DNA from 2 places in the Mogibacterium kristiansenii genome. Region 1 is predicted to be linked to the other one. Evidence: predicted binding sites of a transcription regulator. Region 1 holds the regulator's gene; the other holds the start of a gene.
What was found. The regulator LexA, encoded in region 1, represses DNA repair genes until DNA is damaged. The targets are predictions, from matches to a motif close to AGAACANNTGTTCT.
Positions count from the first base shown of each region.

Region 2: the regulator LexA is predicted to act here: its motif matches at 7,739-7,752, upstream of recA (recombinase RecA).

Region 1 is NZ_JAQXUZ010000004.1:125,017-137,560, forward strand. It holds gene PUE40_RS01895 (aminotransferase-like domain-containing protein) at 1-119, shown strand, start outside; gene PUE40_RS01900 (MFS transporter) at 153-1,481, shown strand; gene nhaC (Na+/H+ antiporter NhaC) at 1,814-3,244, shown strand; gene PUE40_RS01910 (4Fe-4S dicluster domain-containing protein) at 3,500-3,697, shown strand; gene vorB (3-methyl-2-oxobutanoate dehydrogenase subunit VorB) at 3,720-4,796, shown strand; gene PUE40_RS01920 (thiamine pyrophosphate-dependent enzyme) at 4,796-5,521, shown strand; gene PUE40_RS01925 (2-oxoacid:acceptor oxidoreductase family protein) at 5,538-6,092, shown strand; gene PUE40_RS01930 (IclR family transcriptional regulator) at 6,227-7,021, opposite strand; gene uraA (uracil permease) at 7,262-8,530, shown strand; gene lexA (transcriptional repressor LexA) at 8,626-9,276, opposite strand; gene PUE40_RS01945 (radical SAM protein) at 9,292-10,107, opposite strand; gene PUE40_RS01950 (Na+/H+ antiporter subunit E) at 10,299-10,940, shown strand; gene PUE40_RS01955 (MrpF/PhaF family protein) at 10,937-11,197, shown strand; gene mnhG (monovalent cation/H(+) antiporter subunit G) at 11,197-11,550, shown strand; gene PUE40_RS01965 (Na(+)/H(+) antiporter subunit B) at 11,522-11,773, shown strand; gene mbhE (hydrogen gas-evolving membrane-bound hydrogenase subunit E) at 11,791-12,544, shown strand, end outside; gene PUE40_RS01975 (sodium:proton antiporter) at 12,530-12,544, shown strand, end outside.
Region 2 is NZ_JAQXUZ010000024.1:15,634-28,177, forward strand. It holds gene nifJ (pyruvate:ferredoxin (flavodoxin) oxidoreductase) at 1-2,907, opposite strand, end outside; gene PUE40_RS07395 (sporulation initiation factor Spo0A C-terminal domain-containing protein) at 2,998-3,540, opposite strand; gene PUE40_RS07400 (helix-hairpin-helix domain-containing protein) at 3,556-4,173, opposite strand; gene obgE (GTPase ObgE) at 4,395-5,678, opposite strand; gene rpmA (50S ribosomal protein L27) at 5,736-5,996, opposite strand; partial or broken gene rplU (50S ribosomal protein L21) at 6,189-6,488, opposite strand; gene recA (recombinase RecA) at 6,657-7,724, opposite strand; gene PUE40_RS07425 (competence/damage-inducible protein A) at 7,899-9,137, opposite strand; gene pgsA (CDP-diacylglycerol--glycerol-3-phosphate 3-phosphatidyltransferase) at 9,150-9,674, opposite strand; gene rimO (30S ribosomal protein S12 methylthiotransferase RimO) at 9,658-10,992, opposite strand; gene PUE40_RS07440 (FtsK/SpoIIIE family DNA translocase) at 10,985-12,544, opposite strand, start outside.

The DNA.
Region 1 (12,544 bases):
TCTTCTCCTTCGATGGAGTGAAGAACACCATCCGTATGAACTTCACAATGGTGAAGGACGATCAGATTCGCGACGGTATCCGGATTCTGGGGGATGTATTCCGGAAGCACATCGGATAAAAGCGATTGCGCGAAATAGAAGGGAGAGCAACTATGAAAAATACTAATTACATTAAGATGAGTAAGCTTCGGCTGACAATCGCTATGCTGGCGCTGGGTGCCGGCTGGGCTATCGTTTACCTGGTGCCGTATCTTCAGTACACCTGGTACGAACCGTTCCGCGAATTCTTGGATATTTCCGGAACAAAGATGAGTTTTCTGCTTTCCATTTACGGACTGGGAAACGTATTCCTGGCACCGATTGGGGGATGGTTCGCAGACCGCTTCAACTATAAGACGATTTACTTGATTTCCATCGTGCTGAACGTGGTATTTGCGGTAGGCTTCCTACTGAATCCGCATTCCTACGTGTGGTGCATTGCAATGTGGATCGGTTTCGCTGTGGCGTCTCTGATGTTCAACTTCCCGACACAGATTAAGATTATTCGTATGATGTGGCCGGAAAATGAACAGGGAAGAGCATACGGTTTTAACGAAACATGCATCGGCATCTTCAATGTCATCGAGTCTTCTCTGATGATGGTGGCATTCCAGTATGCAGGAGAAGGGGACATGGGAATTAAGGCAACCGTTATTGCCAACATCGCAATGTCCGTTGTCATTTTCGTGGCACTGTACTTTGTTATTCCGAATCCGACCAAGGAAATGCTGGAGGCAAGCAGAGCAGAAGCGGCTGCCAGCAAGAAGGATAAGGAGAACCACAATGCGGTAAAGGAAGTACTGTCGGTATTTGCTCATAAGGAAACCTGGATGTTCGCATTCTGTATCTTTGCAGTGTATTCCTTCATGACGACACTGACATATTTCACCCCGTACTTCTCAGACGTACTGGGTATTCCGGTTGTTATCGCCGGATGGGCGGCAATCTTCAGACAGTACGGCTGCCAGGTGCTTGGAGCACCGGTAGGCGGAGAGATTGCAACCAGATTGAAATCTCAGTCCAAGAATCTGATTATCGTGTATGTAGTGGCAATTATCGGATTGCTGTACATGCTGTTCGGTGCAAACGAGAATTCCTCCGTTCCATTCGTTATATTCGTGGTAATCGGACTTTCCTTCGTTTGCTACGGCGGCAGAGGATACTATGCGGTTATTGAGGAATGCGGAATTCCTGCATCGGTTACCGCAACCACCACCGGTGTAGCGGCGATTCTGGGATTCTCTCCGGACATCTTCCAGTTCACCTTGTTCAGCCACTGGCTGGATACTCTGCCGGCAATTGATGCGTACACCAAAATGTTTACATTCCAGCTGGTAGTTGTAATCCTTGGATTGCTGGATGCAATTCTGATTATCCGTCTGCACAAGCGGAATCAGGCGCGTCTTGCAGAGGGCAAGGATGTGGAATATAACGGGAAATAAGCGTTAAATGATGAATTAAGCAAGCCCTATAACGACACGGAAAAGTGCGGTCTTCTGCGGAAGATCGCATTTTTCTTTTATTTTTATGGAAAGGGCACAAAATCCGATGCTATAAAAACTTTTAAATCAAAATTTGAAATGAATTAAACCCATAATTTGCAAGGAGTACAGCAAAATTCATCTCGGATTGGAAAAGTGAAATTAATAATATGTGTTTTGAACTTGTCGTTGTTATGCTATAATTTGGTCACAAAATAGAACAATGTTCTAATTTCATGGGGCGAGAATGGATGACTCTCCCCCCACGGTGCAATTAAGAGGAGGAGAGAACAATGGAAAAGAAGAATCGGATTGCAGACGGAAATCCACATACGCCAAATTTGGGAATATCCTTGATTCCAATCGTTGCGATATTTGTATTGCTCTATGGGTCGTTGAGAATATTCCATTTGGATGTACAGATTCCGCTGATTTTTGCGTCCATCATCGCCGCATTTATCGCCGTGGTAATCCTGAAGAATAAATGGGATACTATCGAGAAGGGTATTATCGATTCCATTCAGAACGCCATGCAGGCGATTCTGATTGCGTGTTTTATCGGAATGATTATCGGATCCTGGATTGCCGGGGGCATCGTACCGTCATTGATTTACTACGGACTGAAAATTCTGTCGCCGAAGTTTTTCTTGGTCACCTGTTTGCTGGTATGTTCCATCGTAGCGGTGGCAACGGGAAGCGCCTGGACCACCGCGGGAACCTTGGGCGTTGCCATGGTGGGCATCGGTTCCGGAATGGGAATTCCGCCGGCGGTGACGGCCGGTGCGGTGGTATCCGCAGCGTACTTTGGGGATAAGATGTCTCCGTTCTCGGATACTACGAACCTGGCTCCGGCGGTATCGGGAACCACGCTGTTTGCCCACATCCGGCACATGGTATACACCGCGGGAACCAGCTATGCCCTTGCAATTATCGGCTACACGGTTCTGAATACCCGATTCTCCGGAGAAGTTTCTTCGGAGTCGGATATTTCCGCCGTGCTGGTATCCCTCAAAGAGCAGTTCGTGATTTCACCGCTGCTTGTGCTTCCGCTGCTGCTGCTGATTCTCATGATTTGTTTCAAAATTCCGGCTATTCCGGGACTGGTAGCCAGCATGCTTCTGGGCGTAATCTGCGCTCTTCTGGTGCAGGGACAGGGCATAGAGGAAATCGGTACCGTACTGAGCTACGGATACTCCTGCGAGACCGGAAACAAGGCGTTGGACGAGCTTTTGTCCAAGGGCGGACTGCAGAATATGATGTGGACCGTTTCGTTGATCCTATGTTCCCTGACCTTCGGAGGCATCATGCACAGCTCCGGTATGCTGGCATGCATCGCGAACCACATCCTGAAGGTGGCGAAGGGAACCGGAGGGCTGATTACCGCAACGGGTATTACCGCAGTGTTCGTGAACCTGGTATGCGGAGAGCAGTACCTGTCCATTCTGCTGACCGGAAGAATGTATAAAGACGAGTATGAAAAGAGGGATTTGGCACCGCAGAATCTGTCCCGAACGCTGGAAGATTTCGGAACGATGACGTCCCCGCTGATTCCGTGGACGACCTGCGCGGTGGCCATGAGTACGTATTTGAACGTGCCGACACTGGACTACCTACCATACTGTTTCTTGAATCTCGTAAACCCGCTGGTGGCCATCGTATTTGCTTTTACGGGCTTTACCATTCGGAAGAGAAGTCAGGTGACCCCGGAAGATATACTGGAATGATAGGCATATCATAAACGAGGACAGGTGTTCTTGCTTTAATGGCGCAGGACATCTGTCCTTTTTCAGTAGACTGATTCATGGGGGCGATGAAATAGGGGATAAAAGAAAAATAGGAAAAATCGTACTACCGGTTGACGCGAACTTGGTGGAGATGCTATAATAAGGAAATTATAGAACGTCGTTCTATAGAATGAAACAGACTAAAAAGATATTTCTTTAAGAATGCGAAAATTGTTGGAAAGGACGGTTCTGATCATGGAGAAAATCAAGTTGAACGTTGAACATTGCAAAGGTTGCTATCTTTGCATTGCCAACTGCAAGCCTGGTGCTTTGAGTGTATCATCGGAGGTGAACGCAAAGGGTTATCTGGTACCGCAGGTGGATTCGGAGAAGTGCGTACAGTGTGGATGTTGCTACACCATGTGCCCGGATCTGGTTTTCGAAATTTTATAGGTTGTAAGGAGGATACGACATTATGGAAAAAAGAATCATGAAGGGCAACGAGGCGATGGCAGAAGGTGCCATCCGTGGTGGTTGTCGTTTTTATGCGGGATATCCGATTACTCCACAGTCTGAAATTCTGCAGTGGATGTCTTGGAGACAGAAGGAAGTAGGCGGAGTATTCATTCAGGGTGCTTCCGAAATCGAAAGTGTTAATATGACCTTCGCAGCTCGCTGCCTGGGTTCCCGTGCTTTCACTTCCACATCCGGTCCGGGATTCTCCCTGTATCAGGAAGGAATCGCTTACTGGGTATCCGCTGAAATCCCATGCGTAGTAGCATGCGTTCAGCGTTTTGGAATTGGTGATGGTTTCATTTCTGCAGGTCAGGATAATTACTGGCAGGCAGTAAAGTGCGGTGGAAACGGTGACTACCACCTGATCGTACTGGCACCGAACTCCGTTCAGGAATCTTGTGATATGGCTTATGAGGCATTTGAGTTGGCAGAGAAGTATCGTCACCCGGTATGTCTGCTGTCTGACGGAACTATCGGACAGATGATGGAGCCGGTGGTTCTTCCAGAAATGAAGGAATACGGTCTGGACGACCTGGATTGGACTATCAGTGGTGTTAAACCGGGCGAAGACCACAAGGTTGCAACCGACGTAACCTACTTCGAGCCGGTTCAGGAATGGAACCACAAATACCTGGCAAAGATGAGAAAGATCTCGGAAGAAGAGCAGAGATGGGAAAGCTTCCAGGTTGAGGATGCCGACGTTGTACTGGTTGCATACGGCATTTCCTCCAGAGTGGCACAGGAAGCAGTTACCAGAGCGAGAGAAGAAGGCTTCAAGCTGGGTCTGATTCGTCCGATTACGCTGTGGCCGTTTCCAAGCAAGGCATTCGACGCAATTCCGGAAACCTGCAAGGGTATCGTAACGGTCGAAGTGAACATGATGGGACAGATGCGTGAGGACGTAATTATTCATACTAAAGGAAAGTTCAATACATATGCCATGACAGTAGACGAACCGAGAATCCATACCGTAGACGAGGTTATGGCGTTTGCGAAAGAAGTCTTCGAAGGCAAGGACGAAGAGGAGGTATACTAATGGCTACAAAGAAAGCACCTGAGTTATTTTATGATGAGAGCCGTTTCTGCGGCGGATGCGGCCACGGAATCTTCAACAGAATTCTTGCAGAAGTTCTGGAGGAGATGGACATCGTAAGCGACACCATCATTTGCTCCGATATCGGTTGTAACCACCAGTTCCAGTTCTGGATGAACGTGGATGCCATCGTTCCGCCACACGGAAAGATGGGTGCGGCACTCACCGCAATGAAGAGAGTTCGTCCGGACAAAAACATCCTTACCATCGCCGGAGATGGCGGTGCGTATGCAATCGGTCTGGGAGAGACTACATCCGCAGCGCTGAGAAACGAGAACGTGACCATGTTCGTAATGAACAACACCGTATTCGGCATGACCGGCGGACAGCTGGCTCCGACCACAATGATTGGTCAGAAGACGGCATCCACACCGTCAGGAAGAAACTTCGTTGATAACGGTGAGAATACCGATGTATTCAAACTGATGAAGGGCATGGATATCGCTTATCTGGCTCGTACATCCGTGACCAGCCCGGCAAACATCAACCGTACCAAAAAGGCGGTACGGAAAGCAATTGAGAAACAGCAGGCCGGAAAAGGTTTCTCCTTGGTAGAAGTACTGGTACCATGCCCGACAAACTGGCACATGTCACCGGTAGATTCCATGAAGCACATCGATGAAGTGGTTTCTAAGGTATATGAACTTGGCGAAGTAATTGACAGATAAGAAGGGGGAACAAAAGATGGTTAGACGTATTATCTGCGTAGGACTGGGCGGACAGGGTGTCCTGACAGTTGGTAAACTCCTTATGGAAGCAGCTGTAGACAAGAACCTGCAGTGCACTTGGACCTGCAAATACGGAAATGAAATGCGTGGCGGATATTCCGAATGCAACGTAATTATCAGTGATGAGAAGATTGCTTCTCCATATGCGGATCATCCGGATATCGTATTCCTGATGAAGAACGACGGTCCGGTGGTAGAGGCTTCTGTAGAAAGATACGAAGCAGCAATGCCGAAGGATGGCGTAATGTACATCAATAAGAACGCTCTGGATCAGGACGTAAAGCGTCGTGAAGACGTTCGTGTCGTTGAGATTCCGGCAACGGATATCGCAACGGAGCAGGGAAGAGGCGGAAATGCCAACCTGGTTCTTCTGGGTAAACTGGCTTCCGAATCCGGCCTGTTCACTTATGACGAGTTCGAAGCGTCCATGTGCAAGTACTTTGAATCCCATGGAAAGGGCAAGTTCAACGAAGGCAACAAGAAAATGCTGGCTGCCGGAAAGAATGCTTAACGGAATGCTTCACTGGAGTGTTTTGAAATAGTGTTTTAACGGTAATAGGGTAGGAGTCCTTGAGATTCCTACCCTATTATCGTGCTTTTTGTACAAAAGAAAACGGCGCCGCGGCTTCCCGCAGCGTCGCTGAATTACAGATAAACCTCCCGGGTAATCCGGGCACTGACTTCCTTCATCAAAGTAATTTTTTCTTCGAAATGCTCTCCCTTGACTCTGGATTTCGGACCGGAAATACTGATGGCCGCAACGGCATTTCCGTGACCGTTCAGCACCGGAACCCCCAGGCAGTACAGTCCGATTTCTCGTTCTTCCGCATCCACCGCATATCCCTGGTACCGAACCAGCTCCAATTCTTTCATCAAATCCTCGTAGTTGGTGATGGTATGTTCCGTAAACGGGGTGAATTCCGCATTCTTATATACATCCAGGTTCACATTTTCGGAGAATGCCAGAAGGCACTTCCCGAGAGACGCACAATAGCACTCTGTTTGATTGGAGATTTTCCGTGAAAGTCCTAGATTGTGGGTGGATTCAATGGTGATAAGGGGAACGTTCGCGTACATTCCGTCCCATTCCTGTTCCAGAATTCCGTATGTAACGCATTCTCCATAGGCATCGCTGATTTCCTGCAGCAGCGGCCGCACGCTCTCGGTGATGATATCGTTGTGGGGAAGGGTGCTGTAGGCATACAGCTTCGGTCCGATGGAATACTGATCGGAATTCTTGTTCTGAACGACGTATCCACGATTCTCCAGCGTGGCCAGAGTGCGAAATACGGTACTTTTATATATGTCTAAATCTTTGCTGATCTGGGAAATGGATGTATCGTTTCCCTGACGAAAGAGATATTCTAAGATGTCAATGCTTCGATCCACCGAATTGATGATGACGGATTTGGCGGATTCCTTTTCTTTCTTTTCTTTCATAATCTACCTCTACTCTACCGCGGAGTTCGCAGCATCTGCACACAAAAATATATCCATATTATACCGTGTTTTTCCTTATTCTTCAATGGTTTCAGGACCGTCTCAAGGTGAAAATATCATCACAATTACCCAATGCAATTATATATTGGATGACCGGATTTTATTGTAGGAAATTCGTTCCGGTACATGTATAATAAGTAGCGGAAATATATTGTTATAGATTGTTTGATTGGAGAAACGATGAGCGACAGAAGAATTATTCAAGTGAATGAGAAGGTCCCGCTTCGGATGGGAATTCCGTTAAGTATTCAGCACACCTTTGCCATGTTCAGTGCATCGGTTCTGGTTCCGTATATCCTGGGAATCAGTCCGGCCATTGCGCTTCTCATGAACGGCATCGGTACTTTGCTGTTTATTCTGATTACTAAGGGGAAGGCGCCGGCATATCTGGGATCCAGTTTTGCCTTCATCTCCCCGGCACTGATTGTTATCAATAAGATGGGATACGAATACGCATTGGGCGGATTCATCGTCACCGGCATTATTTTCATGGCAGTAGCCATTCTCATCAAGTATGTGGGTGTGGATTGGATTGATGTCATCCTGCCGCCGGCGGCGATGGGACCGGTAGTGGCGCTGATCGGACTGGAACTGGCGAGCAATGCGGCGTCCAACGGCGGAATTGTCAAATCCGAAGGATACGATCGCATCGATCCTCATCTGGTCATCGTATTCCTGGTGACGCTGGCTTTTGCCGTTATTGGCCAGGTGCTGTATCGAGGATTCGCATCGGCAATCGCTATTTTGATTGCCATCATCATCGGCTATATCGTGGCGCTGCTTTTGGGTATTGTGGATTTCACTCCGCTTCAAACCCAGTCCTGGATAGCTATGCCGAATTTCACCGCACCGAAATTCAGTCTGCAGGCGATTCTGGTTATCATCCCCGCATCGCTGGTGGTGATTTCGGAACACATCGGCCATCAGGTGGTAACCTCGGAAATCATCGACAAAGACCTTTTGAAGGATCCGGGACTGCACCGTTCTCTCTTTGCGGACGGTTTATCCACCACGCTTTCCGGTTTCTGCGGTTCTGTGCCGACCACCACTTACGGTGAGAACATCGGCGTCATGGCCATTACAAAGGTATACAGCGTATGGGTCATCGGCGGTGCGGCGGTATTCTCCATTTTCCTTTCGTTTATCGGAAAGGCTTCCGGTTTGATTGAAACCATTCCGGCACCGGTAATGGGCGGCGTCAGCTTCCTGCTGTACGGAATGATCGGTGCGTCCGGCATTCGGTTGATGGTGGATGCCAAAGTGGATTATTCCAAAGCCCGGAATCTTGCTATGACCTCGGTCATTTTCGTCACCGGACTTTCCGGCGCGTATATCAAAATCGGTTCCGCCACGCTGCAGGGCATGAGCCTGGCCGCTCTGGTTGGAATGGCTCTGGGACTGACGTTCTACGTTCTGGATCGGTTCAAATTGACCAACGATTACGAATAAAGAATGGTTAAAAAAGAATAAAAAAATGGACTTTTGATGTTTCAAAAGTCCATTTTTAATATTTCTGCAATTTCCGGTAATGCGTGCATTCCGGTTTAGCTCAGGTAACGGAATACGCCTTCCACCTTTCCGATGATGGTGCAGTCCGGCACAATGATGGGTTCCATCTCGTCGTTCTCCGGCTGGAGCCGGATGTGCCCGTCTTCTCGATAGAATCTTTTTACCGTGGCTTCTGCCTCGAATTCCCCTTCAATCATAGCCACCACGATATCCCCGTTTCGAGCTTCGTGTTCTTCCTTGACGATGATATAATCCCCGTCATTGATTCCGCTGTTAATCATGCTGTTGCCGTGAACGGAAAGGATGAAATTGTTGCCTTTTCCCAGGAATCGTGCAGGGAAGGGAACGTATTCATCGATATTCTGCTCCGACAGAATCGGAGTGCCGGCAGCAACCCGCCCGATAATCGGAATCAGGGTCGTATTGGTGTCGTCAATGGATGTCGGGATGTCGTTATGCGGTTCCGGCGGATTCCGATCCACCACAACCAAAGCCCGAGGTTTGCTGGGATCCTTTCGAATCAAGCCTTTTTCCTCCAGTACTTTCAGATCTTTAAAAACCGTAGAGGTGGATTTGATATCCAATGCGGCACAGATTTCCCGAACAGTTGGAGGAAAACAGCGCTCCCGTATGGTATCCTTCATGTACTGCAGGATTTTTTCCTGTCTTTCCTCACACTTTTTCATCAGTACCTCCTGGCATTAAATCAGTGTCAGTTCGTTAATATCCATCGGGCTGCCGTAGTTGTTCCAGTCGTCATAAATCAGTCCGCTCTGGCGGATGATGATGTCGCCCACTTTACCGTCAATCTTGCTGAACGGCAGGGTCTTGTGATAGGTTACCAGGCTGTCCTTGTAATGGAAGACAAAGCCGGTTCGGAAGAGTTCTTTCTCCAACGGATACTGATATTCCGCAATATCGCAGAGAAGATCGAACAGGTCATCTCCCTCCGTCTCAAAAACGTTCTCCAGCGTCAGATTGGAGTAGTTGGCCCGAATCTGAACTTCGTGACCGTTAAAGCGGTCCAGGAATTTAATCAGTTTCTCCTTCGTAGACGGTTCCTTCGCATCTTCAAAAATAACGCAGTTGATGCGGTGACGAACCTTCAGAAGATCGAAAATCTCGTCAGAGCATTCCTTAACGTAATGCTTCAGGTGGCGGGATACGTTCACGCAGGAAATCATATCCTGATGGCGGTTCAGGACTTCCGCAATGCGGTGGATATCCTGATTCTCGCTGGTCGGCAGGGTGGTGTTGATGTAAAGGTTATGGGTCTCACCGACATGGGCGATGATATCTTCCAACGCTTCCAGCTCTGCCAGAGGTTCTCCGCCGGTAAAAACAACGTCGTTGTGCGGGAAAATCCGGTCCAGCAAATCCAAGGAACGATAGCAGCGATCCAAATCAAAGCTGGAGGAATTTCGATATTCTTCCTTGTTCACACAGAATGGACAGCTGTTGTTGCAGTCATACGGTACGAACATGGTGACGGTTGGTCCTTCTTTAATTTTCTTCATAATATTCATGATACCCCTTAAAAAGCTCTATTTTATGTTTCATTATAGCACGCTTTAAAAGAATTTGTAAACGCATGTTTATAATGTGTCAATACTACGAAGTGTAATGTTACCGTAAATTTACAAGAATTGTACTGGTAAAAACACAAAAGATTATGTATAATTGTAAAAGGTATATTTTAGGAGAAGCTATGAAGAACAATGTTGAAAAAGAAAAACGGCAGAACCCCTCGCTCTGTAATTGGGTTGAGTTGTTTGTAATCCTTTTAGCCGGCTGGCTCATTTTGTCCGGCATCTTTGAATTGAAGTTTATTATCTACGGCGTGATGACCGCAGGCATCATTTCTCTTTTATGTTTTAGATCTTTCTATATGAAAGGCGTTCATTCGGATCGATATTATTTTCTCATTCACATCAATCCCATCCGATTGCTTATTTATTTTCTTTGGCTCTTGAAGGAAATCGTCAAGAGTTCCTTTAGTGTTACCTGGAATGTGTATCGGGGAAAGAAATCGCTGCATCCGCAGATTGTGTGGTTTCAGGCGAATTATGACAATCCGGCAGCAAGGGCACTGCTGGCCAATTCCATTACCCTGACACCGGGAACCGTTACCGTGGACATTCAGGAGGATGGAACGTATTCCGTGCACGCATTGACGGAAGGAGCGAAGGCAGGTCTTCTGGATGGAACCATGCAGGGAAAGGTGGCACGGCTGTTCGGTGAGACGATTGATTTTCGCGTATTGGATGTGGAGGAAGCAGAGGAGAACCGGAAGACGGCTCGCCTGATCGAAACTACTGTTACCGCAAAGAAAGGATTGAAGCGCATATGACGATTTTTTATACGGCGATTCTGCTGGCAATTACAGGGGTGGTGCTTCTGATGCTGTTCTTTATGATTCGGAAGAACGGAGTCTATGACAAGTTAAATGCCATGTTCGTGATGAACACGAATATCGTATTTCTGATTCTGGTGCGGGGCTTAATTGATGGGCGAATCGATATGTACATCGACATCGCGCTGAGCTATTCCATTCTGGGATTTGTGACGACGGTGATTCTGGCGAAGTTTATCGGAGGAAGAAGATAATGGATATACGGACAATTATTTCGGCCGCGCTGATTCTGGTCGGTGCGATATTCCTTTGGACGGCGGCAATCGGTGTGGTTCGGTTCCCGGATTTCTTCTCGCGGCTTCACGCGGCCGGAATCGGAGATACCCTGGGGGCACTCCTTCTGACCGTTGGAATCATGGTGAAAACGGGATTGACGCTGTTGTCCCTGAAGGTTTTCCTGGTATATGTAATCTATCTCATCACCAATCCGCTGGGAACCAACCTGATTATTCTGGAGGCGGTGCATGCCCGGGATTATCAGGGATATAACGGAAAGAGAATTAAGAAAGAGAAGGGAGATGACCGAGATGTCGATGCTGATGCTTGAAGCGGTGCTTTTGCTGGCATTGATTGCCATCACGCTGGTCGTGATTTTTAATAAGGACTTGATGGTGGTAGTGGTGACCTACTGCGCATTCAGTTTTATCACCATGTTTTTGTACATTGTGATGGGGGCGCCGGATGTGGCCTTTACAGAAGCGGTAATCGGTGTCATCTCCACCATTTATTTCATTATGACCCTCAGAAATATAGATCGGCGGTGCAAGTGATGCGGAAAGTGCTACCATTGATATTAATTGTGATTTGCCTGGGTGCATCTTTTGTGACATTGGATTTCCTGCCGGAAATCGGCGATCCGTCCTCCAAGCCGAATACCCATACGACGGATTATTACATTGAACACGCGACGACGGAGACCAATGCGGCGAACATGGTAACGGCGGTCATCGTGGACTACAGAGCGTTTGATACGATGTATGAAACGACGGTAATGTTCATTGCCGGGGTGGCGGTGGTTCTTATTCTGGCCAGCCATCCGGAGCGAAAGAATCGAATTCGGTTCCGAAAGGTTCGGAAGAAGGAATCCCGGGATGGAAAGCCGGTGTACCGCACCATCAATAAGGAAGTAGTGATTCCGTTGATTGAGCCGATGATTATGCTGTACGCTATCTACGTGCTGTTCCATGGTGAAATCAGTCTGGGCGGCGGTTTCCAGGCGGGGGCCCTTCTGGGAATGACATACATTCTGGATGTGATGGTCATTCCGGAACGGGACAGCCTCATCCGGCTGCCGAAGGATAAATCCACCGCACTGGGCGGAATCGGAACCTTCATCTACGTGCTGACCGGAATCCTGTGCATGGCGGGCGGCGGTGTTTTTCTGGAATATGAGAAATTGCCGATTCCGATGCATGCACTGGAGAAACACTCCACCGGAATGCTTTTGGTGGAAGTGGGCGTGGCTATCTGCGTAATGGCGACGATTATTACCATTCTCAACGGGATTATGGAAAGGGTGCATTTTGATGATGACACAGATT
Region 2 (12,544 bases), on a different contig from region 1:
TCCGCCGAACATCCATACGGATGGTTTTACCAGTAAATCGGAATTCTCCCGTACATACGCCGCCTCCGGCAGTTCGCAGTCCGAAATTGCCTTCAGCAGGTTATCGCCGGTCACCTCCGACTCAATGCCGTCATTCATATGATTCATCCACGCTTCCGCGGCTTCCGCACACTCCGGATGTGCCGCCAGCTGAGCAACTTTACTGCAAAGCTCCTTGCGACGAGCCTGAACCGAAATTGCCATGCCCAGTCCGAATTCCGCATTGTCCTCAAAGAGGGAGTTGGACCACGCCGGACCTCTTCCGTTCTTATCAACGGTATACGGAGTGCTCGGTGCACTGCCGCCCCAGATGGAACTGCAGCCGGTGGCATTCGCTATAATCATGCGGTTGCCAAAGAGCTGTGTTACCAGCTTTGCATAAGGCGACTCACCGCATCCCGGGCACGCACCCGAGAATTCCAAATACGGCTTCCGGAAGCCCACTTCCTTAACGGATTTTGCCTCCGTCGCACCGATTTCCTGGCCCACATGCTTCTCCAGGTAATCGAAAACCTTCTGCTCCTCCTGGGATTCCGAAGACTCGAAGGAAACCATCTCCAGAGCCTTGTTCTTTGCCGGGCAGGATTCGACACAGGAACCACAGCCTGCACAGTCATAGGAAGAGATTGCCAGAGCGAATTTCCGGCCGTCTCCATCCTTTCCCTTCATTTCCAATGCAGCCGCACCGGACTTTGCCGCTTCATCCTCGGTAACCGCAAACGGACGGATTGCACCGTGCGGACACACGAAGGAACACATATTACACTGGAGGCAGTTTTCCGGAATCCACTTCGGAACGGAAATGGCCACGCCTCGCTTCTCAAATGCTGCCGTGCCGGAAGGAATCATTCCGTCGTTCGTCTTTACAAATCGAGACACCGGAATGGAATCTCCTTCCATTGCCGAGTCCGGAATCAATATCTCTTCGACGTACTGTTTCAGGTCCGGTCGATCTGTCTCTACGGACTTGTCGGCCGGTTCCTCAACCGCATTCTTCCACGCTTCCGGTACTTCTACCTGATGAACATGGGTAATTCCGGCATCCACCGCTTCGCAGTTCATGGCAACGATGTCTTCTCCCTTGCGGCCATAAGTCTTCCGAATCGCTTCCTTCATATATCCAACCGCTTTATCAATTGGAATGACTTCGGACAGCTTGAAGAAGGCCGCCTGCAGTACCGTGTTGGTTCTCCGAGCACCCAGGCCCAGTTTCACGGCGATATCCACCGCATCACAGGTGTAGAACCGAATATTGTTCTCTGCAATGTATCTCTTTGCCGATGCAGGAAGTACTGCATTCAATTCTTCATCACTCCAGCTGCAGTTCAGCAGGAAGGTTCCACCCGGATTGACATCCTGCACAATCTGATATTTATGCATGTAGGATGCATTATGGCAGGCAATAAAGTCTGCGTTGTTTACATAATAGGTGGAGCGAATCGGTTCATCGCCGAAACGCAGGTGGGAAATGGTAACACCGCCGGATTTCTTCGAGTCGTACTGGAAGTACGCCTGAACGTATTTGTCAGTGTTGTCTCCGATTATTTTTACGCTGTTTTTATTTGCGCCCACTGTTCCGTCGGCACCCAGTCCCCAGAACTTGCAGGAAATCGTGGATGGCGATGAAACCACCGGATTGCAGGTTCTCGGCAAGGACAGATGCGTCACATCGTCGGTGATGGAAATCGTAAATTCCATTTTCGGATTTGCGGCACCGAGATTGTCGTATACCGCAATAAGATCTCCCGGCTGAGTATCTTTGGATCCTAGTCCGTATCTGCCCCTCGAAACGGTAATTTCGCTGCGGGACTGTTCCTTCAGCGCACTTACCACATCCAAATACAGCGGTTCGCCCTGTGATCCCGGTTCTTTGGTTCGATCCAGCACGGCGATTCTCTGAACAGATACCGGGATTGCTGCGGACAGATACTTGGAAGAGAACGGACGGTACAGGTGTACTTTCACCAGACCCACCTTGCGTCCCTGCGCATTCAGATAATCCACGACTTCTTCTGCCGTTTCACAAACGGAACCCATTGCCACGATTACTTCGGTGGCGTCCGGCGCACCGTAATAATTGAACGGCTTGTAATCCGTTCCCGCTTCTTTGTTCACCTGTTCCATTACCGAAGCAACTGTTTCTACCGCATCCAGATATGCCTCATTTCTGGATTCGCTGTGCTGGAAGAATGTTTCCGGTTGCTCCGCAGAACCCATAAGGTGCGGATGATTCGGGTTCTGTGCTTTCTTTCGGAATGCCGCAACGGCATCCCAATCCAGCATCTTTCCCAGTGTATCGTAATCCCATACTTCAATTTTCTGCTGTTCATGACTGGTTCTGAAGCCATCAAAGAAGTGGAGTACCGGCAAGCTAGCCTTAATTGCCGCCAAATGCGCCACTGCCGCCAAATCCATTACTTCTTGCGGGCTGTTAGAGGCCAGCATGGTAAAACCGGTTTGTCTGGTGGCCATCACGTCCGAATGGTCTCCAAAAATAGACAAAGACTGCGTGGTGATAGCTCTTGCCGCTACATGAAAAACGCCCGGCAACCGTTCCGCCGCAATCTTATACATGTTCGGAATCATCAGGAGCAGACCCTGCGATGCGGTATAAGTAGATGTTAGCGATCCGGTAATTAACGAACCATGGACGGCACCGGCAGCGCCGCCTTCCGACTGCATTTCTACAATCTTTACTTCTTGGTCAAACAGATTCTTCCGGCCCTGGTTTGCCCAAGCATCTATGTTTTCGGCCATCACTGACGATGGTGTAATGGGGTATATTGCGGATACCTCGGAGAAAGCATATGCTACATGTGCAGCCGCAGTATTACCATCCATGGTTTTTAATATTCTTTTTTTACCCATCGTAAATACCCCCTTCAATTTTTTCAAAGCATTTACATAATAGCACGGAAGTTAGTACTTATCAATGAGTTGAGGTATTGATTTTGTGAATTACTTACAAAAATGCAATTCTTCATTTTCTATATAGTCGCATAATTTCCGTATAAAAACTAAATTCGACGGACGCTTCTGAAACAGCGCTCGCATGCCTTTCTCACTTCCCTCTCGGGTTTCCTCCCAAGTTTGTTTGATACAGCAGCGAATAGCCGATTCCACTACCGCTGCGGAAGTTCGATTTCTCTTGGCGATTTCCGGATAAATATCCTTCGTCACCGCATACTTTTCATCCTTATACTTTCGAATCAAAAAAATGCATTCGTAAATATAGGATGTACCGTTTCGAGAGTCCGGTATGTTGCATGTTTCCAAGAACGTGTGAATACTATCCATCACACGATTTCCCGTTTCCAATTCCATAATTCGGTCGTACGTTATAATCGGTGCATATTCCCGCATCATGGAGGGAAAATCCGATTCGTTTTGCAACGTGAACACAATGGTGGAATGTTGTGATTCCTTCAATGTCTTGTGGAGTTTCTCTAACCAATCCTTTTTCTTATCCAATGAATTATCTAACACAGAGCGATCATTCATAACAAATACTCCTGTCTACACCGTAATACTGCCTTTCATTTTCTCAAAAGTCGCATCCCCGATTCCCTTCACGTTTTTAATTTCTTCAATACTGTTGAACCTCGCACCGTTCCTGTACTCTACAATTCGTTGAGCAATTACAGTCCCGACGCCCGGTATCGATGTCAATTCCTCTGCAGAAGCCTGATTGATATTAATTTTTCCACTCGTATTGCCGACAGACGTTTCCGACGCATCTGCCCCCGCCTCATCCGAATTCTTATTCTCTCCTTTCTTCGGAATGATAATCTTTGCACCGTCTTCCACATAGGAAGCCTGATTAATTGCATCCAAATCCGCCTTTCCGGTTAATCCCCCGGCCTTGTCGATGAGAAACACCAGGCGGGTTTTCTTCTTTACCTTGTAAACCCCCGGTTTCTTCACCTCCCCACTGATATCCACATAGTATTCCTTCTCTGAAGTTTCCTCAGCGGAAACCTTGTCCGTTTCTTTCGCCGCGCCCAAATCAATTTCATTCGATGCATTCTGTCGGACACTAACTACAACAGTCAATATAACTATAATCAATATCAATAGAAATTTAAATACTATTTTGGAATTTTCTTCATATATTTTTCTAATAAAACTAATCATATCTCATCCTCCTTCTTTTTTTCCATCATAATTGAAAAAAGAAGAAAGCGCAAAGGTCTGAAAACTCCCGCAAAAGGTTTACGTTTCTCGTAGAATGAATTAAAAAACCGAAAAAACCGTTTAAAAACAGATTTTTTCCACAAAAAATAAAACCACAGAATTTACAAACCCTGTGGTTTTCGTTTTAGCTCAACATGCCGGCCGGGAGCCGCATTATGAGACTAATCGTCATAATATTCAAATTCGTAATCCTCGATTCGAACCGTATCCCCTTCCTGAAGACCCAGTTCCTTCAGCATATCGATTCCGCCCTTGTTCACAATATACCGATACAAGTACCGCATGGATCCCACATCGGTAAAGTTGGTAGAACGGAAAATCTTCAGCAACTGACCGCCGGTTAATTCGTAAGCGCCATCCTCTGCCACGAATGCTTCCAGCTTCTTGTAATCCGCATCGTATTCATCCTTTTCAAAGTCGAAGAGTTCGATTTCATCTTCTTCCGGAGGAATGTAATTCTCAATCCGATTTAATGTTTCATTGAGAAGCTCTTCCACGCCCTGGCGGGTCGCTGCGGAAATCGGGAAGACATCTCGACCTTCCTTTTCCATTAAATCCATAAATGCGTTCAGCGCTTCTTCATCCTCCACCAAATCAATCTTATTGGCAGCGATAATCTGCGGTTTCTTCAAGAGTGACGGATCGTACTGCTCCAGTTCCGCATTTATTTTCTTATAATCCTCGATTGGATTCCGACCTTCACTTCCGGAAACGTCGATGACATGAATCAGCATCTTAGTACGCTCTATATGCTTCAGAAAACGAATTCCCAAGCCAAAGCCCATATGAGCACCTTCAATGATGCCAGCGATATCCGCCATCACAAAGCTCTTGTCGTGAATGTTCACCACACCCAGATTCGGATCAATTGTGGTAAAATGATAATTCGCAATTTTCGGTTTTGCACTGGTAGCCACCGACAGAAGAGTGGATTTCCCCACATTCGGGAATCCCAAAAGTCCAACGTCGGCGATCAACTTCAGCTCCAGAATAACGGTACGTTCCTTTGCCAACGCTCCGGCTTCTGCAAAATTTGGTGCCTGACGTACAGAGTTCTTGAAATGCACGTTTCCCTTTCCGCCTTTGCCACCCTTTGCGGCAACCAGTCGATCTCCAGGATTCTTCATATCCTTCATCAGCAGCCCGGTTTCTTTGTCGATAATCAAAGTACCCACCGGAACGTGAATGATAAGATCCTGACCTTTCTTTCCGAAACGTTTCCGGCGCATTCCATCCTGACCGGATTCCGCCTTATACACACGCTTGTATTTGAAATCCATAAGGGTACGCAGGTTGTTATCCGCTTCAAAGATTACACTGCCGCCGTTACCGCCATCGCCGCCATCCGGGCCTCCTTCCGGCACAAATGGTTCCCGACGGAAGGTAACCGCTCCGTTTCCGCCCTTACCGGAAACGATATTAATTTCTGCTCTATCTACGAACATGTTTATCTCCCGTTTTACAAAAAAATATGGCCCTTTCCAAGAAAGGGCCATAAAAAACTAAGCTTCGTTGCTGTATACGCTAATCTTCTTTCTCTTCTTGTCAAATCTCTCGAATTTAACATTTCCGTCGATCTTAGCGAACAGAGTATCATCTCCACCGATACCAACGTTGTTGCCCGGGTGGAACTTGGTTCCTCTCTGTCTTACGAGAATGCTTCCTGCACTTACGTACTGACCAGCACCAATCTTCAGTCCAAGTCTTTTCGACTCAGAGTCACGGCCGTTCTTGGAACTACCTACTCCTTTTTTACTTGACATAATGACACCTCCTAAATTAAAGTCAATTTCTTATGCTTCAATTGCTTCCAGAATCTCTGCCTTAGTAGCTTTGCTGGATACTTCGATTCCCTTCTCGTTTGCGATTGCAAGAAGTTCCTCTTTCTTCATGGACATGCTTGGCTTTACATCGTCCTGTTTCTCAGCTGCAGCTGCCTTCTGACCACCGGATACGATATCGGTAACCTTAACCAGTGTGTATGGCTGTCTGTGGCCATTCTTCTTTCTGTAATCCTTCTTTGCCTTGTACTTGTAGATAATCACCTTGTCGTTCTTACCCTGCTCAACTACTTCAGCATGTACAGCAGTGCCCTCAACAAATGGAGTTCCTACTGTCAGGGTGTCACCACCTACAGCGATTACCTCATCAAAGGTAACGGTGTCGCCTGCTTCAGCATTGATCTTCTCGATCTTGAATACATCGTCCTTCTGAACTCTGTACTGCTTTCCGCCAGTTTTAATAATTGCATACATAATACTTTTCCTCCTCTATCCAGACTCGCCGGGAACGGGTGCGATTGCTTATAACCCTACCCGAGCGGCTAACCATTAAATAGTAGCACGATTTTCGCATTATGTCAATACAATTCTGCCATTATTTTCAAATTGAGGTGTTTCAAACACCCATGAACCGCCGTACGTCTAGTCCTCGATTACAACGCCGTCTTCGTCCACCTTAATGTCATCATCGATGGATTCCGGTTTGAACTGATCCATCACCTTCTTACGGATTTCTTCCAGCATCTCTTCATGACTCTGAAGATAATCCTTTACATTCTCTCTGCCTTGCCCGATACGTTCTCCGTTGTAACTGTACCAGGATCCGGCCTTATCCACAATCTTGGCCTCTACCGCCGTATCCAATACATCGCCGGCCAGAGAAATTCCGGTACCGTACATAATATCGAATTCCGATTTCTTAAACGGCGGAGCCACCTTGTTCTTTACAATCTTCACGCGAGTCCGGTTTCCCAGCATCTCATCCCCTCGCTTCAGCGTTTCAATCTTCCGCACGTCCAATCTCATGCTGGCATAGAATTTCAACGCCCGACCACCGGTGGTGGTCTCCGGATTTCCGAACATCACACCGATTTTCTCACGAAGCTGGTTGATGAAGATTACGCAGGTATTGGTCTTGTTCACGGTTCCGGCAATTTTTCGAAGTGCCTGAGACATGAGTCTGGCATGAAGTCCCACGTGGGAATCACCCATCTCACCCTGAATCTCCGCTTTCGGAACCAGTGCCGCTACCGAGTCGATGACAATCAAATCGATTGCTCCGCTTCGTGCCAGCATCTCACAGATTTCCAGCGCCTGTTCTCCGGTGTCCGGCTGAGATACCAGAAGTTCATCTACGTCTACCCCAAGATTCTTCGCATATACCGGGTCCAGCGCGTGCTCCGCATCGATGAATGCAGCCTTTCCGCCCGCTTTCTGCGCTTCTGCAATGGCATGTAAAGTCAATGTAGTCTTACCGGAAGATTCCGGTCCGTATATCTCAATGATTCTTCCCCGCGGATATCCGCCCACGCCGGTCGCCAAATCCAAACTGATAGATCCGGTGGAAATCACGTCTACCGATCCGGTGAGGCCTTCCTCTCCCAGCTTCATAATTGCGCCTTTTCCGTACTGTTTCTGAATCTGTTCCAGCGCCTGCTCCAATGCTTTCTCTTTATTCTCCGCTGCCGATGCGGTCGATTTTCCTGCCATGTTTCCTCCTGTATCGAACATTTGTTCTCGTTTATAATACCTGTTTCTCCGGTTTCTGTCAACCTCTTACGGGCTTCCTTTTATGATACCATTATACCCTCCTGCACTTTATGGGGTCAATTCTGCCGGGTTTAAGAAACGAGGCATTGGGTACTTTTTTCCGAAGAAAAAGTACTATTTTATTTCATCCAATATTTCGTTCACGACTTTCAGCATCATCAGTCGAAAATAGTTTCGATTCCATGCCCGGTCATTTCTTTTGGTGAACAGTTCCACCGCACCGACGGTATCGTCATAAGCATAGCCGATATACGCATTTCCGGCCTCCCGACCTTCGTCCGCTTCCGGGCCGGCATATCCGGTGATGGATACGGCGATATCGCTCCCTGCTTCCAGGCGGGCACCCTTGGCCATTTCAATGGCCACCTCCGAGCTTACCACCGTGTATTGATCGATTACTGTCGGATCCACACCCAGCATGGAAATTTTCGCTTCCTCATCGTAGGTGATATAGCCTCGGCTCAGGACCTTGGATGCACCCGGAACATCCGTAATGGATGCGGCAAATGCACCACCAGTACAGGATTCCGCGGAAGAAATGGTCAGTCCCTGCCTCTGCAGCTTATGCACTACGACCGATTTCAATTCCTCATCATCGTAACTGTAGATATACGATCCAATCAGATTATTCATCCGGGAAATCATATTTTCTACCGCCGCCTGCGCCTCTTCCATTGTATCTCGCTGAGAGGCTACACGGATGGTGCATTCCCCTTCCTTCGCATAGGTGGCGATGGTTGGATCCGTCTGATTGTCAATCAGTGGCATCAGGAGCGTCTCCAGATCCGATTCTCCAATTCCGATGGTTCGAATGACCCGGTAATAAATTTGCTTCTCCTTGAACTTACGCAGGAAATCCTTTCCGCTGTCTTCAAAGATCCACTTCAGTTCCCGAGGCGGTCCCGGATAACAGATGACCCATTTATCCCCTTTGTTCACAGCAAAGGCCGGAGCCGTACCGGCTTCATTTCGGAATATCACTGCATTCTCCGGTATGTACGCCTGCTGAACATTGTTGGGCGCCATTTCCCGATTTCGAATCGAAAAATATCTCTTTACCTCCGCCAGGCACTCCTCATTCAAGTACAGCGGCGCATCCATCACCCTCGCAACCGTTTCCTTCGTCATATCATCCTGGGTGGGACCCAGGCCACCGGTAACAATTACCAGATCCGTATCCGTCAGTGCCCGCTTCAGCGTATGCTCCAATCTGCCGTCGTTATCGCCTACCACAAAATGATACATTACATTGAAGCCCAGATGATTTAGATTCTCCGACAAATAGGCCGCGTTTGTATTAACAGTCTGTCCGAACAGCAACTCCGTTCCGACAGCGATAATCGATGTGTTCATTCTCCTTCGCTCCTACATTGAAAATACGCTCTTGTTCTTCAGCACATATTCCGTTCCAGAATATACGGTCATTACCAGGGATGCCCAGAACACCAGCATGCCAATGGTCTTCAGCTGCGGAACCGGACCTACCGCAATAATCAGGATGATTACGGCAACCATCTGCAAAACGGTCTTGATTTTACCGCTCATGGCCGCAGCAATAACGATTCCCTCGGATGCCGCCACGGTGCGCATTCCGGAAACAACAAATTCCCGCGCCAGAATAATAATCAGCGTCCAGCCCGGAATGGTCCCGTTTTCCACAAACAGACACAATGCGGAATACACCAGGATTTTGTCCGCCAACGGATCCATAATCTTTCCGAAGTTGGTCACCAGGTTGCGTGCTCGGGCAATTTTTCCATCCAGCATATCCGTCAGCGACGCGACGATAAATAGCGCAAATGCCACAAAGAACCATTTTTCCATATAGGCTGCAATGAAAAACGGCACCATGATAATTCGAAGAACGGTCAACTTATTTGGTAAATTCATGTGAAACCTCCTCACCATACAAATCATATTCTGAACTGTCTGTTACATTAACGAACACAATATCTCCCGGCTGATGGGATGTCGTTCCGGTGAATTCCACCGCATCATCGATTTCCGGCGCATCGTACCGAGTTCGACCCAGGTACCGGCAGGCCTCTTCATCCACGGCCTCATCCACCATCACCTCGTAGGTCTTTCCGATTTTCTCTTCATTCAGAGAATCGCTGATTCCCGACTGAAGGCGCATCAGCACCTCTACACGTTCATTTTTCGTCTCTTCATCCAGCTTTCCCGCCATCCGATAGGACAGGGTTCCTTCTTCATCGGAAAAAGCAAATGCGCCCAACCGAGGAATCCGTGTTTCTTCTACAAAATCCAGGAGCTCGTTGAAATCTTCTTCCGTCTCTCCCGGGAATCCCACGAGAATTGTGGTTCGAATATGGATATCCGGAATTTCTTTTCTCAGCTTCGCAATCGTCTTCCGAATCGAATCCCCGGTGGATTTTCGGCGCATGCCCTTCAGCACCGGATCCGCCACGTGCTGAATCGGAATATCGATGTAGTTGCAGATTTTATCCTCCTGCTTCATGGTTTCAATCAGCTCATCGGTAATTCCGTCATCGTACACGTACATCAGACGAATCCACCGAATTCCGTCCACCTTACACAATTCGTGCAGCAGTTCCGGGAGCATCGCCTTGCCGTACAGGTCTTTCCCGTAATACGAGGTGTCCTGAGCAATCACAACCAATTCCCGAACGCCTGCCGCCGCCATATCCTCCGCTTCGCGCACGCAGTCCTCGATGCGCTTGCTGCGATACGGTCCGCGAATCTTCGGAATCGCACAGAACGCACAGGTGTTGTTGCACCCTTCGGCAATCTTCAGGCTGGCAGTGTAGGTTCCCTCCGGAAAAACGCGTTTCCGATACGGAAGCACATCTTCCACTTCCCCCTGCACTTTGTCGCCGGTGCTCTCCGCCAGCAGCAATCCCGGCAGGTCGTCGTAATCGTTTACGCCGGTGAACAGATCCACCTCCGGAATCTCCTTGGACAAATCTTCGTGGTAGCGTTCGGAAAGGCAGCCGGTAACCACCAGTTTCTTGCTCTCCCCTTTCAGTGCCGCCATGCTAAAAATATGTTCGATGGATTCCACCTTTGCGGCCTCAATAAAACCGCAGGTGTTTACAATCAGGATGTCCGCTTCTTCCGGCGAATCCGCCAAGCCGCATCCCCGTTCCAGCAGTTGTGCCGCTAAATTCTGGGAATCGTACTCATTCTTCGCACATCCCAAGGTGTCAATAAAAATTTTTTTACTCATGTGTCGTTTCCTCTGCTCCGTTATTCTGCGAATCAATCGCGTCGTAATATTCTTCTTCTGTATAGAGCACCTGGCGCGGCTTGCTGCCGTCCGCCGGGCTGATAATCCCTCGGGCTTCGATTTCATCAATGATGCTGGCCGCACGGTTATATCCGATACGGAACCGTCGCTGCAGCATGGACACTGAAGCCTTTTTCTGTTTCAGGATAAACGCAATGGCATCCTCTGTCAATTCATCGGAAACCTCTCCGTACTGGGATTTTTCCGGTGTTTCAATGGTTTGAATCACCGACTCATCGTAACCGTTCTCCCCCTGCTTTTTCACAAATTCAATGATTCGCGCGGTCTCCGAATCAGAGATATACGGCCCCTGAATTCGGAGGGGCTTATTCTCGCCCACCGGGGAATAGAGCATATCGCCCTTGCCCAAAAGCTTCTCGGCGCCTCCCACGTCCAGAATGGTTCTAGAGTCCACCTGAGAAGACACGCTGAACGCAATCCGAGACGGGATGTTGGCCTTAATCAAACCGGTCACCACATCTACCGACGGTCGCTGGGTTGCCACAATCAAGTGCATTCCGGCTGCCCGGGCCAGCTGTGCCAATCGGCAAATGGATTCTTCCACCTGAGACGGTGCCACCATCATCAGATCCGCCAGCTCGTCGATAATAATGACGATTTTCGGCAATACCTTATCCGGCTCCTGATTGGCTCTCATCAATTCGTTGTAGGAATCCAAATCCTTTACGCTTTCTTCGGCAAAGAACTTGTACCGCTGAGTCATCTCGTTTACCGCCCAGTTCAGCGCAGCCGCCGCTTTCTTCGGATCTGTCACCACCGGAACCAGCAGATGGGGTATTCCGTTATAATTTCCCAGCTCCACCACTTTCGGATCAATCAGAATCAGCTTCACCTCATCCGGCAAAGCCTTATACAGCAAGCTGGTGATAATCGTATTGATGCATACGCTCTTTCCCGATCCGGTCGCTCCCGCAATCAGAAGATGCGGCATCTCTTTCAGGTTCGCAATTACATTGCGTCCGGAAATGTCCTTTCCCACCGCAAAGCTAATCTTCGATGCAGCGTTCCGAAATTCCTTGGAATCAATCAGTTCCCGAATGGAAACCATATCCGGTTTCTCGTTCTCCACTTCAATTCCCACGGCCGCTTTTCCCGGAATCGGGGCCTCGATTCGGATGCTCTTCGCCCGAAGGTTCAAGGCGATATCATCTGCCAGCTTCGTAATGCTGCTGACCTTTACACCCACCGCCGGCTGCACTTCGTACCGCGTTACCGACGATCCCTGGGTGACATTCAGCACCCTCGCATCCACATGAAAATTCTGCAATGTATTCTCCAGCAAAGCCGCCTTCTGCTGAAGCTGATGTTCATTCATCTGCATCTGCTTTGCCCTCGGCTTCTTCATCAAATCCACAGGCGGGAACACATAGGATGTGGCCGGAATCTTCTTGGCCAAATTCTCCTCCGCCTGAAGCGCCATCTCCGTATTTTCCAGTGCCGTCGGAGTATTCTCCTTCCGGATTTCTTTGAT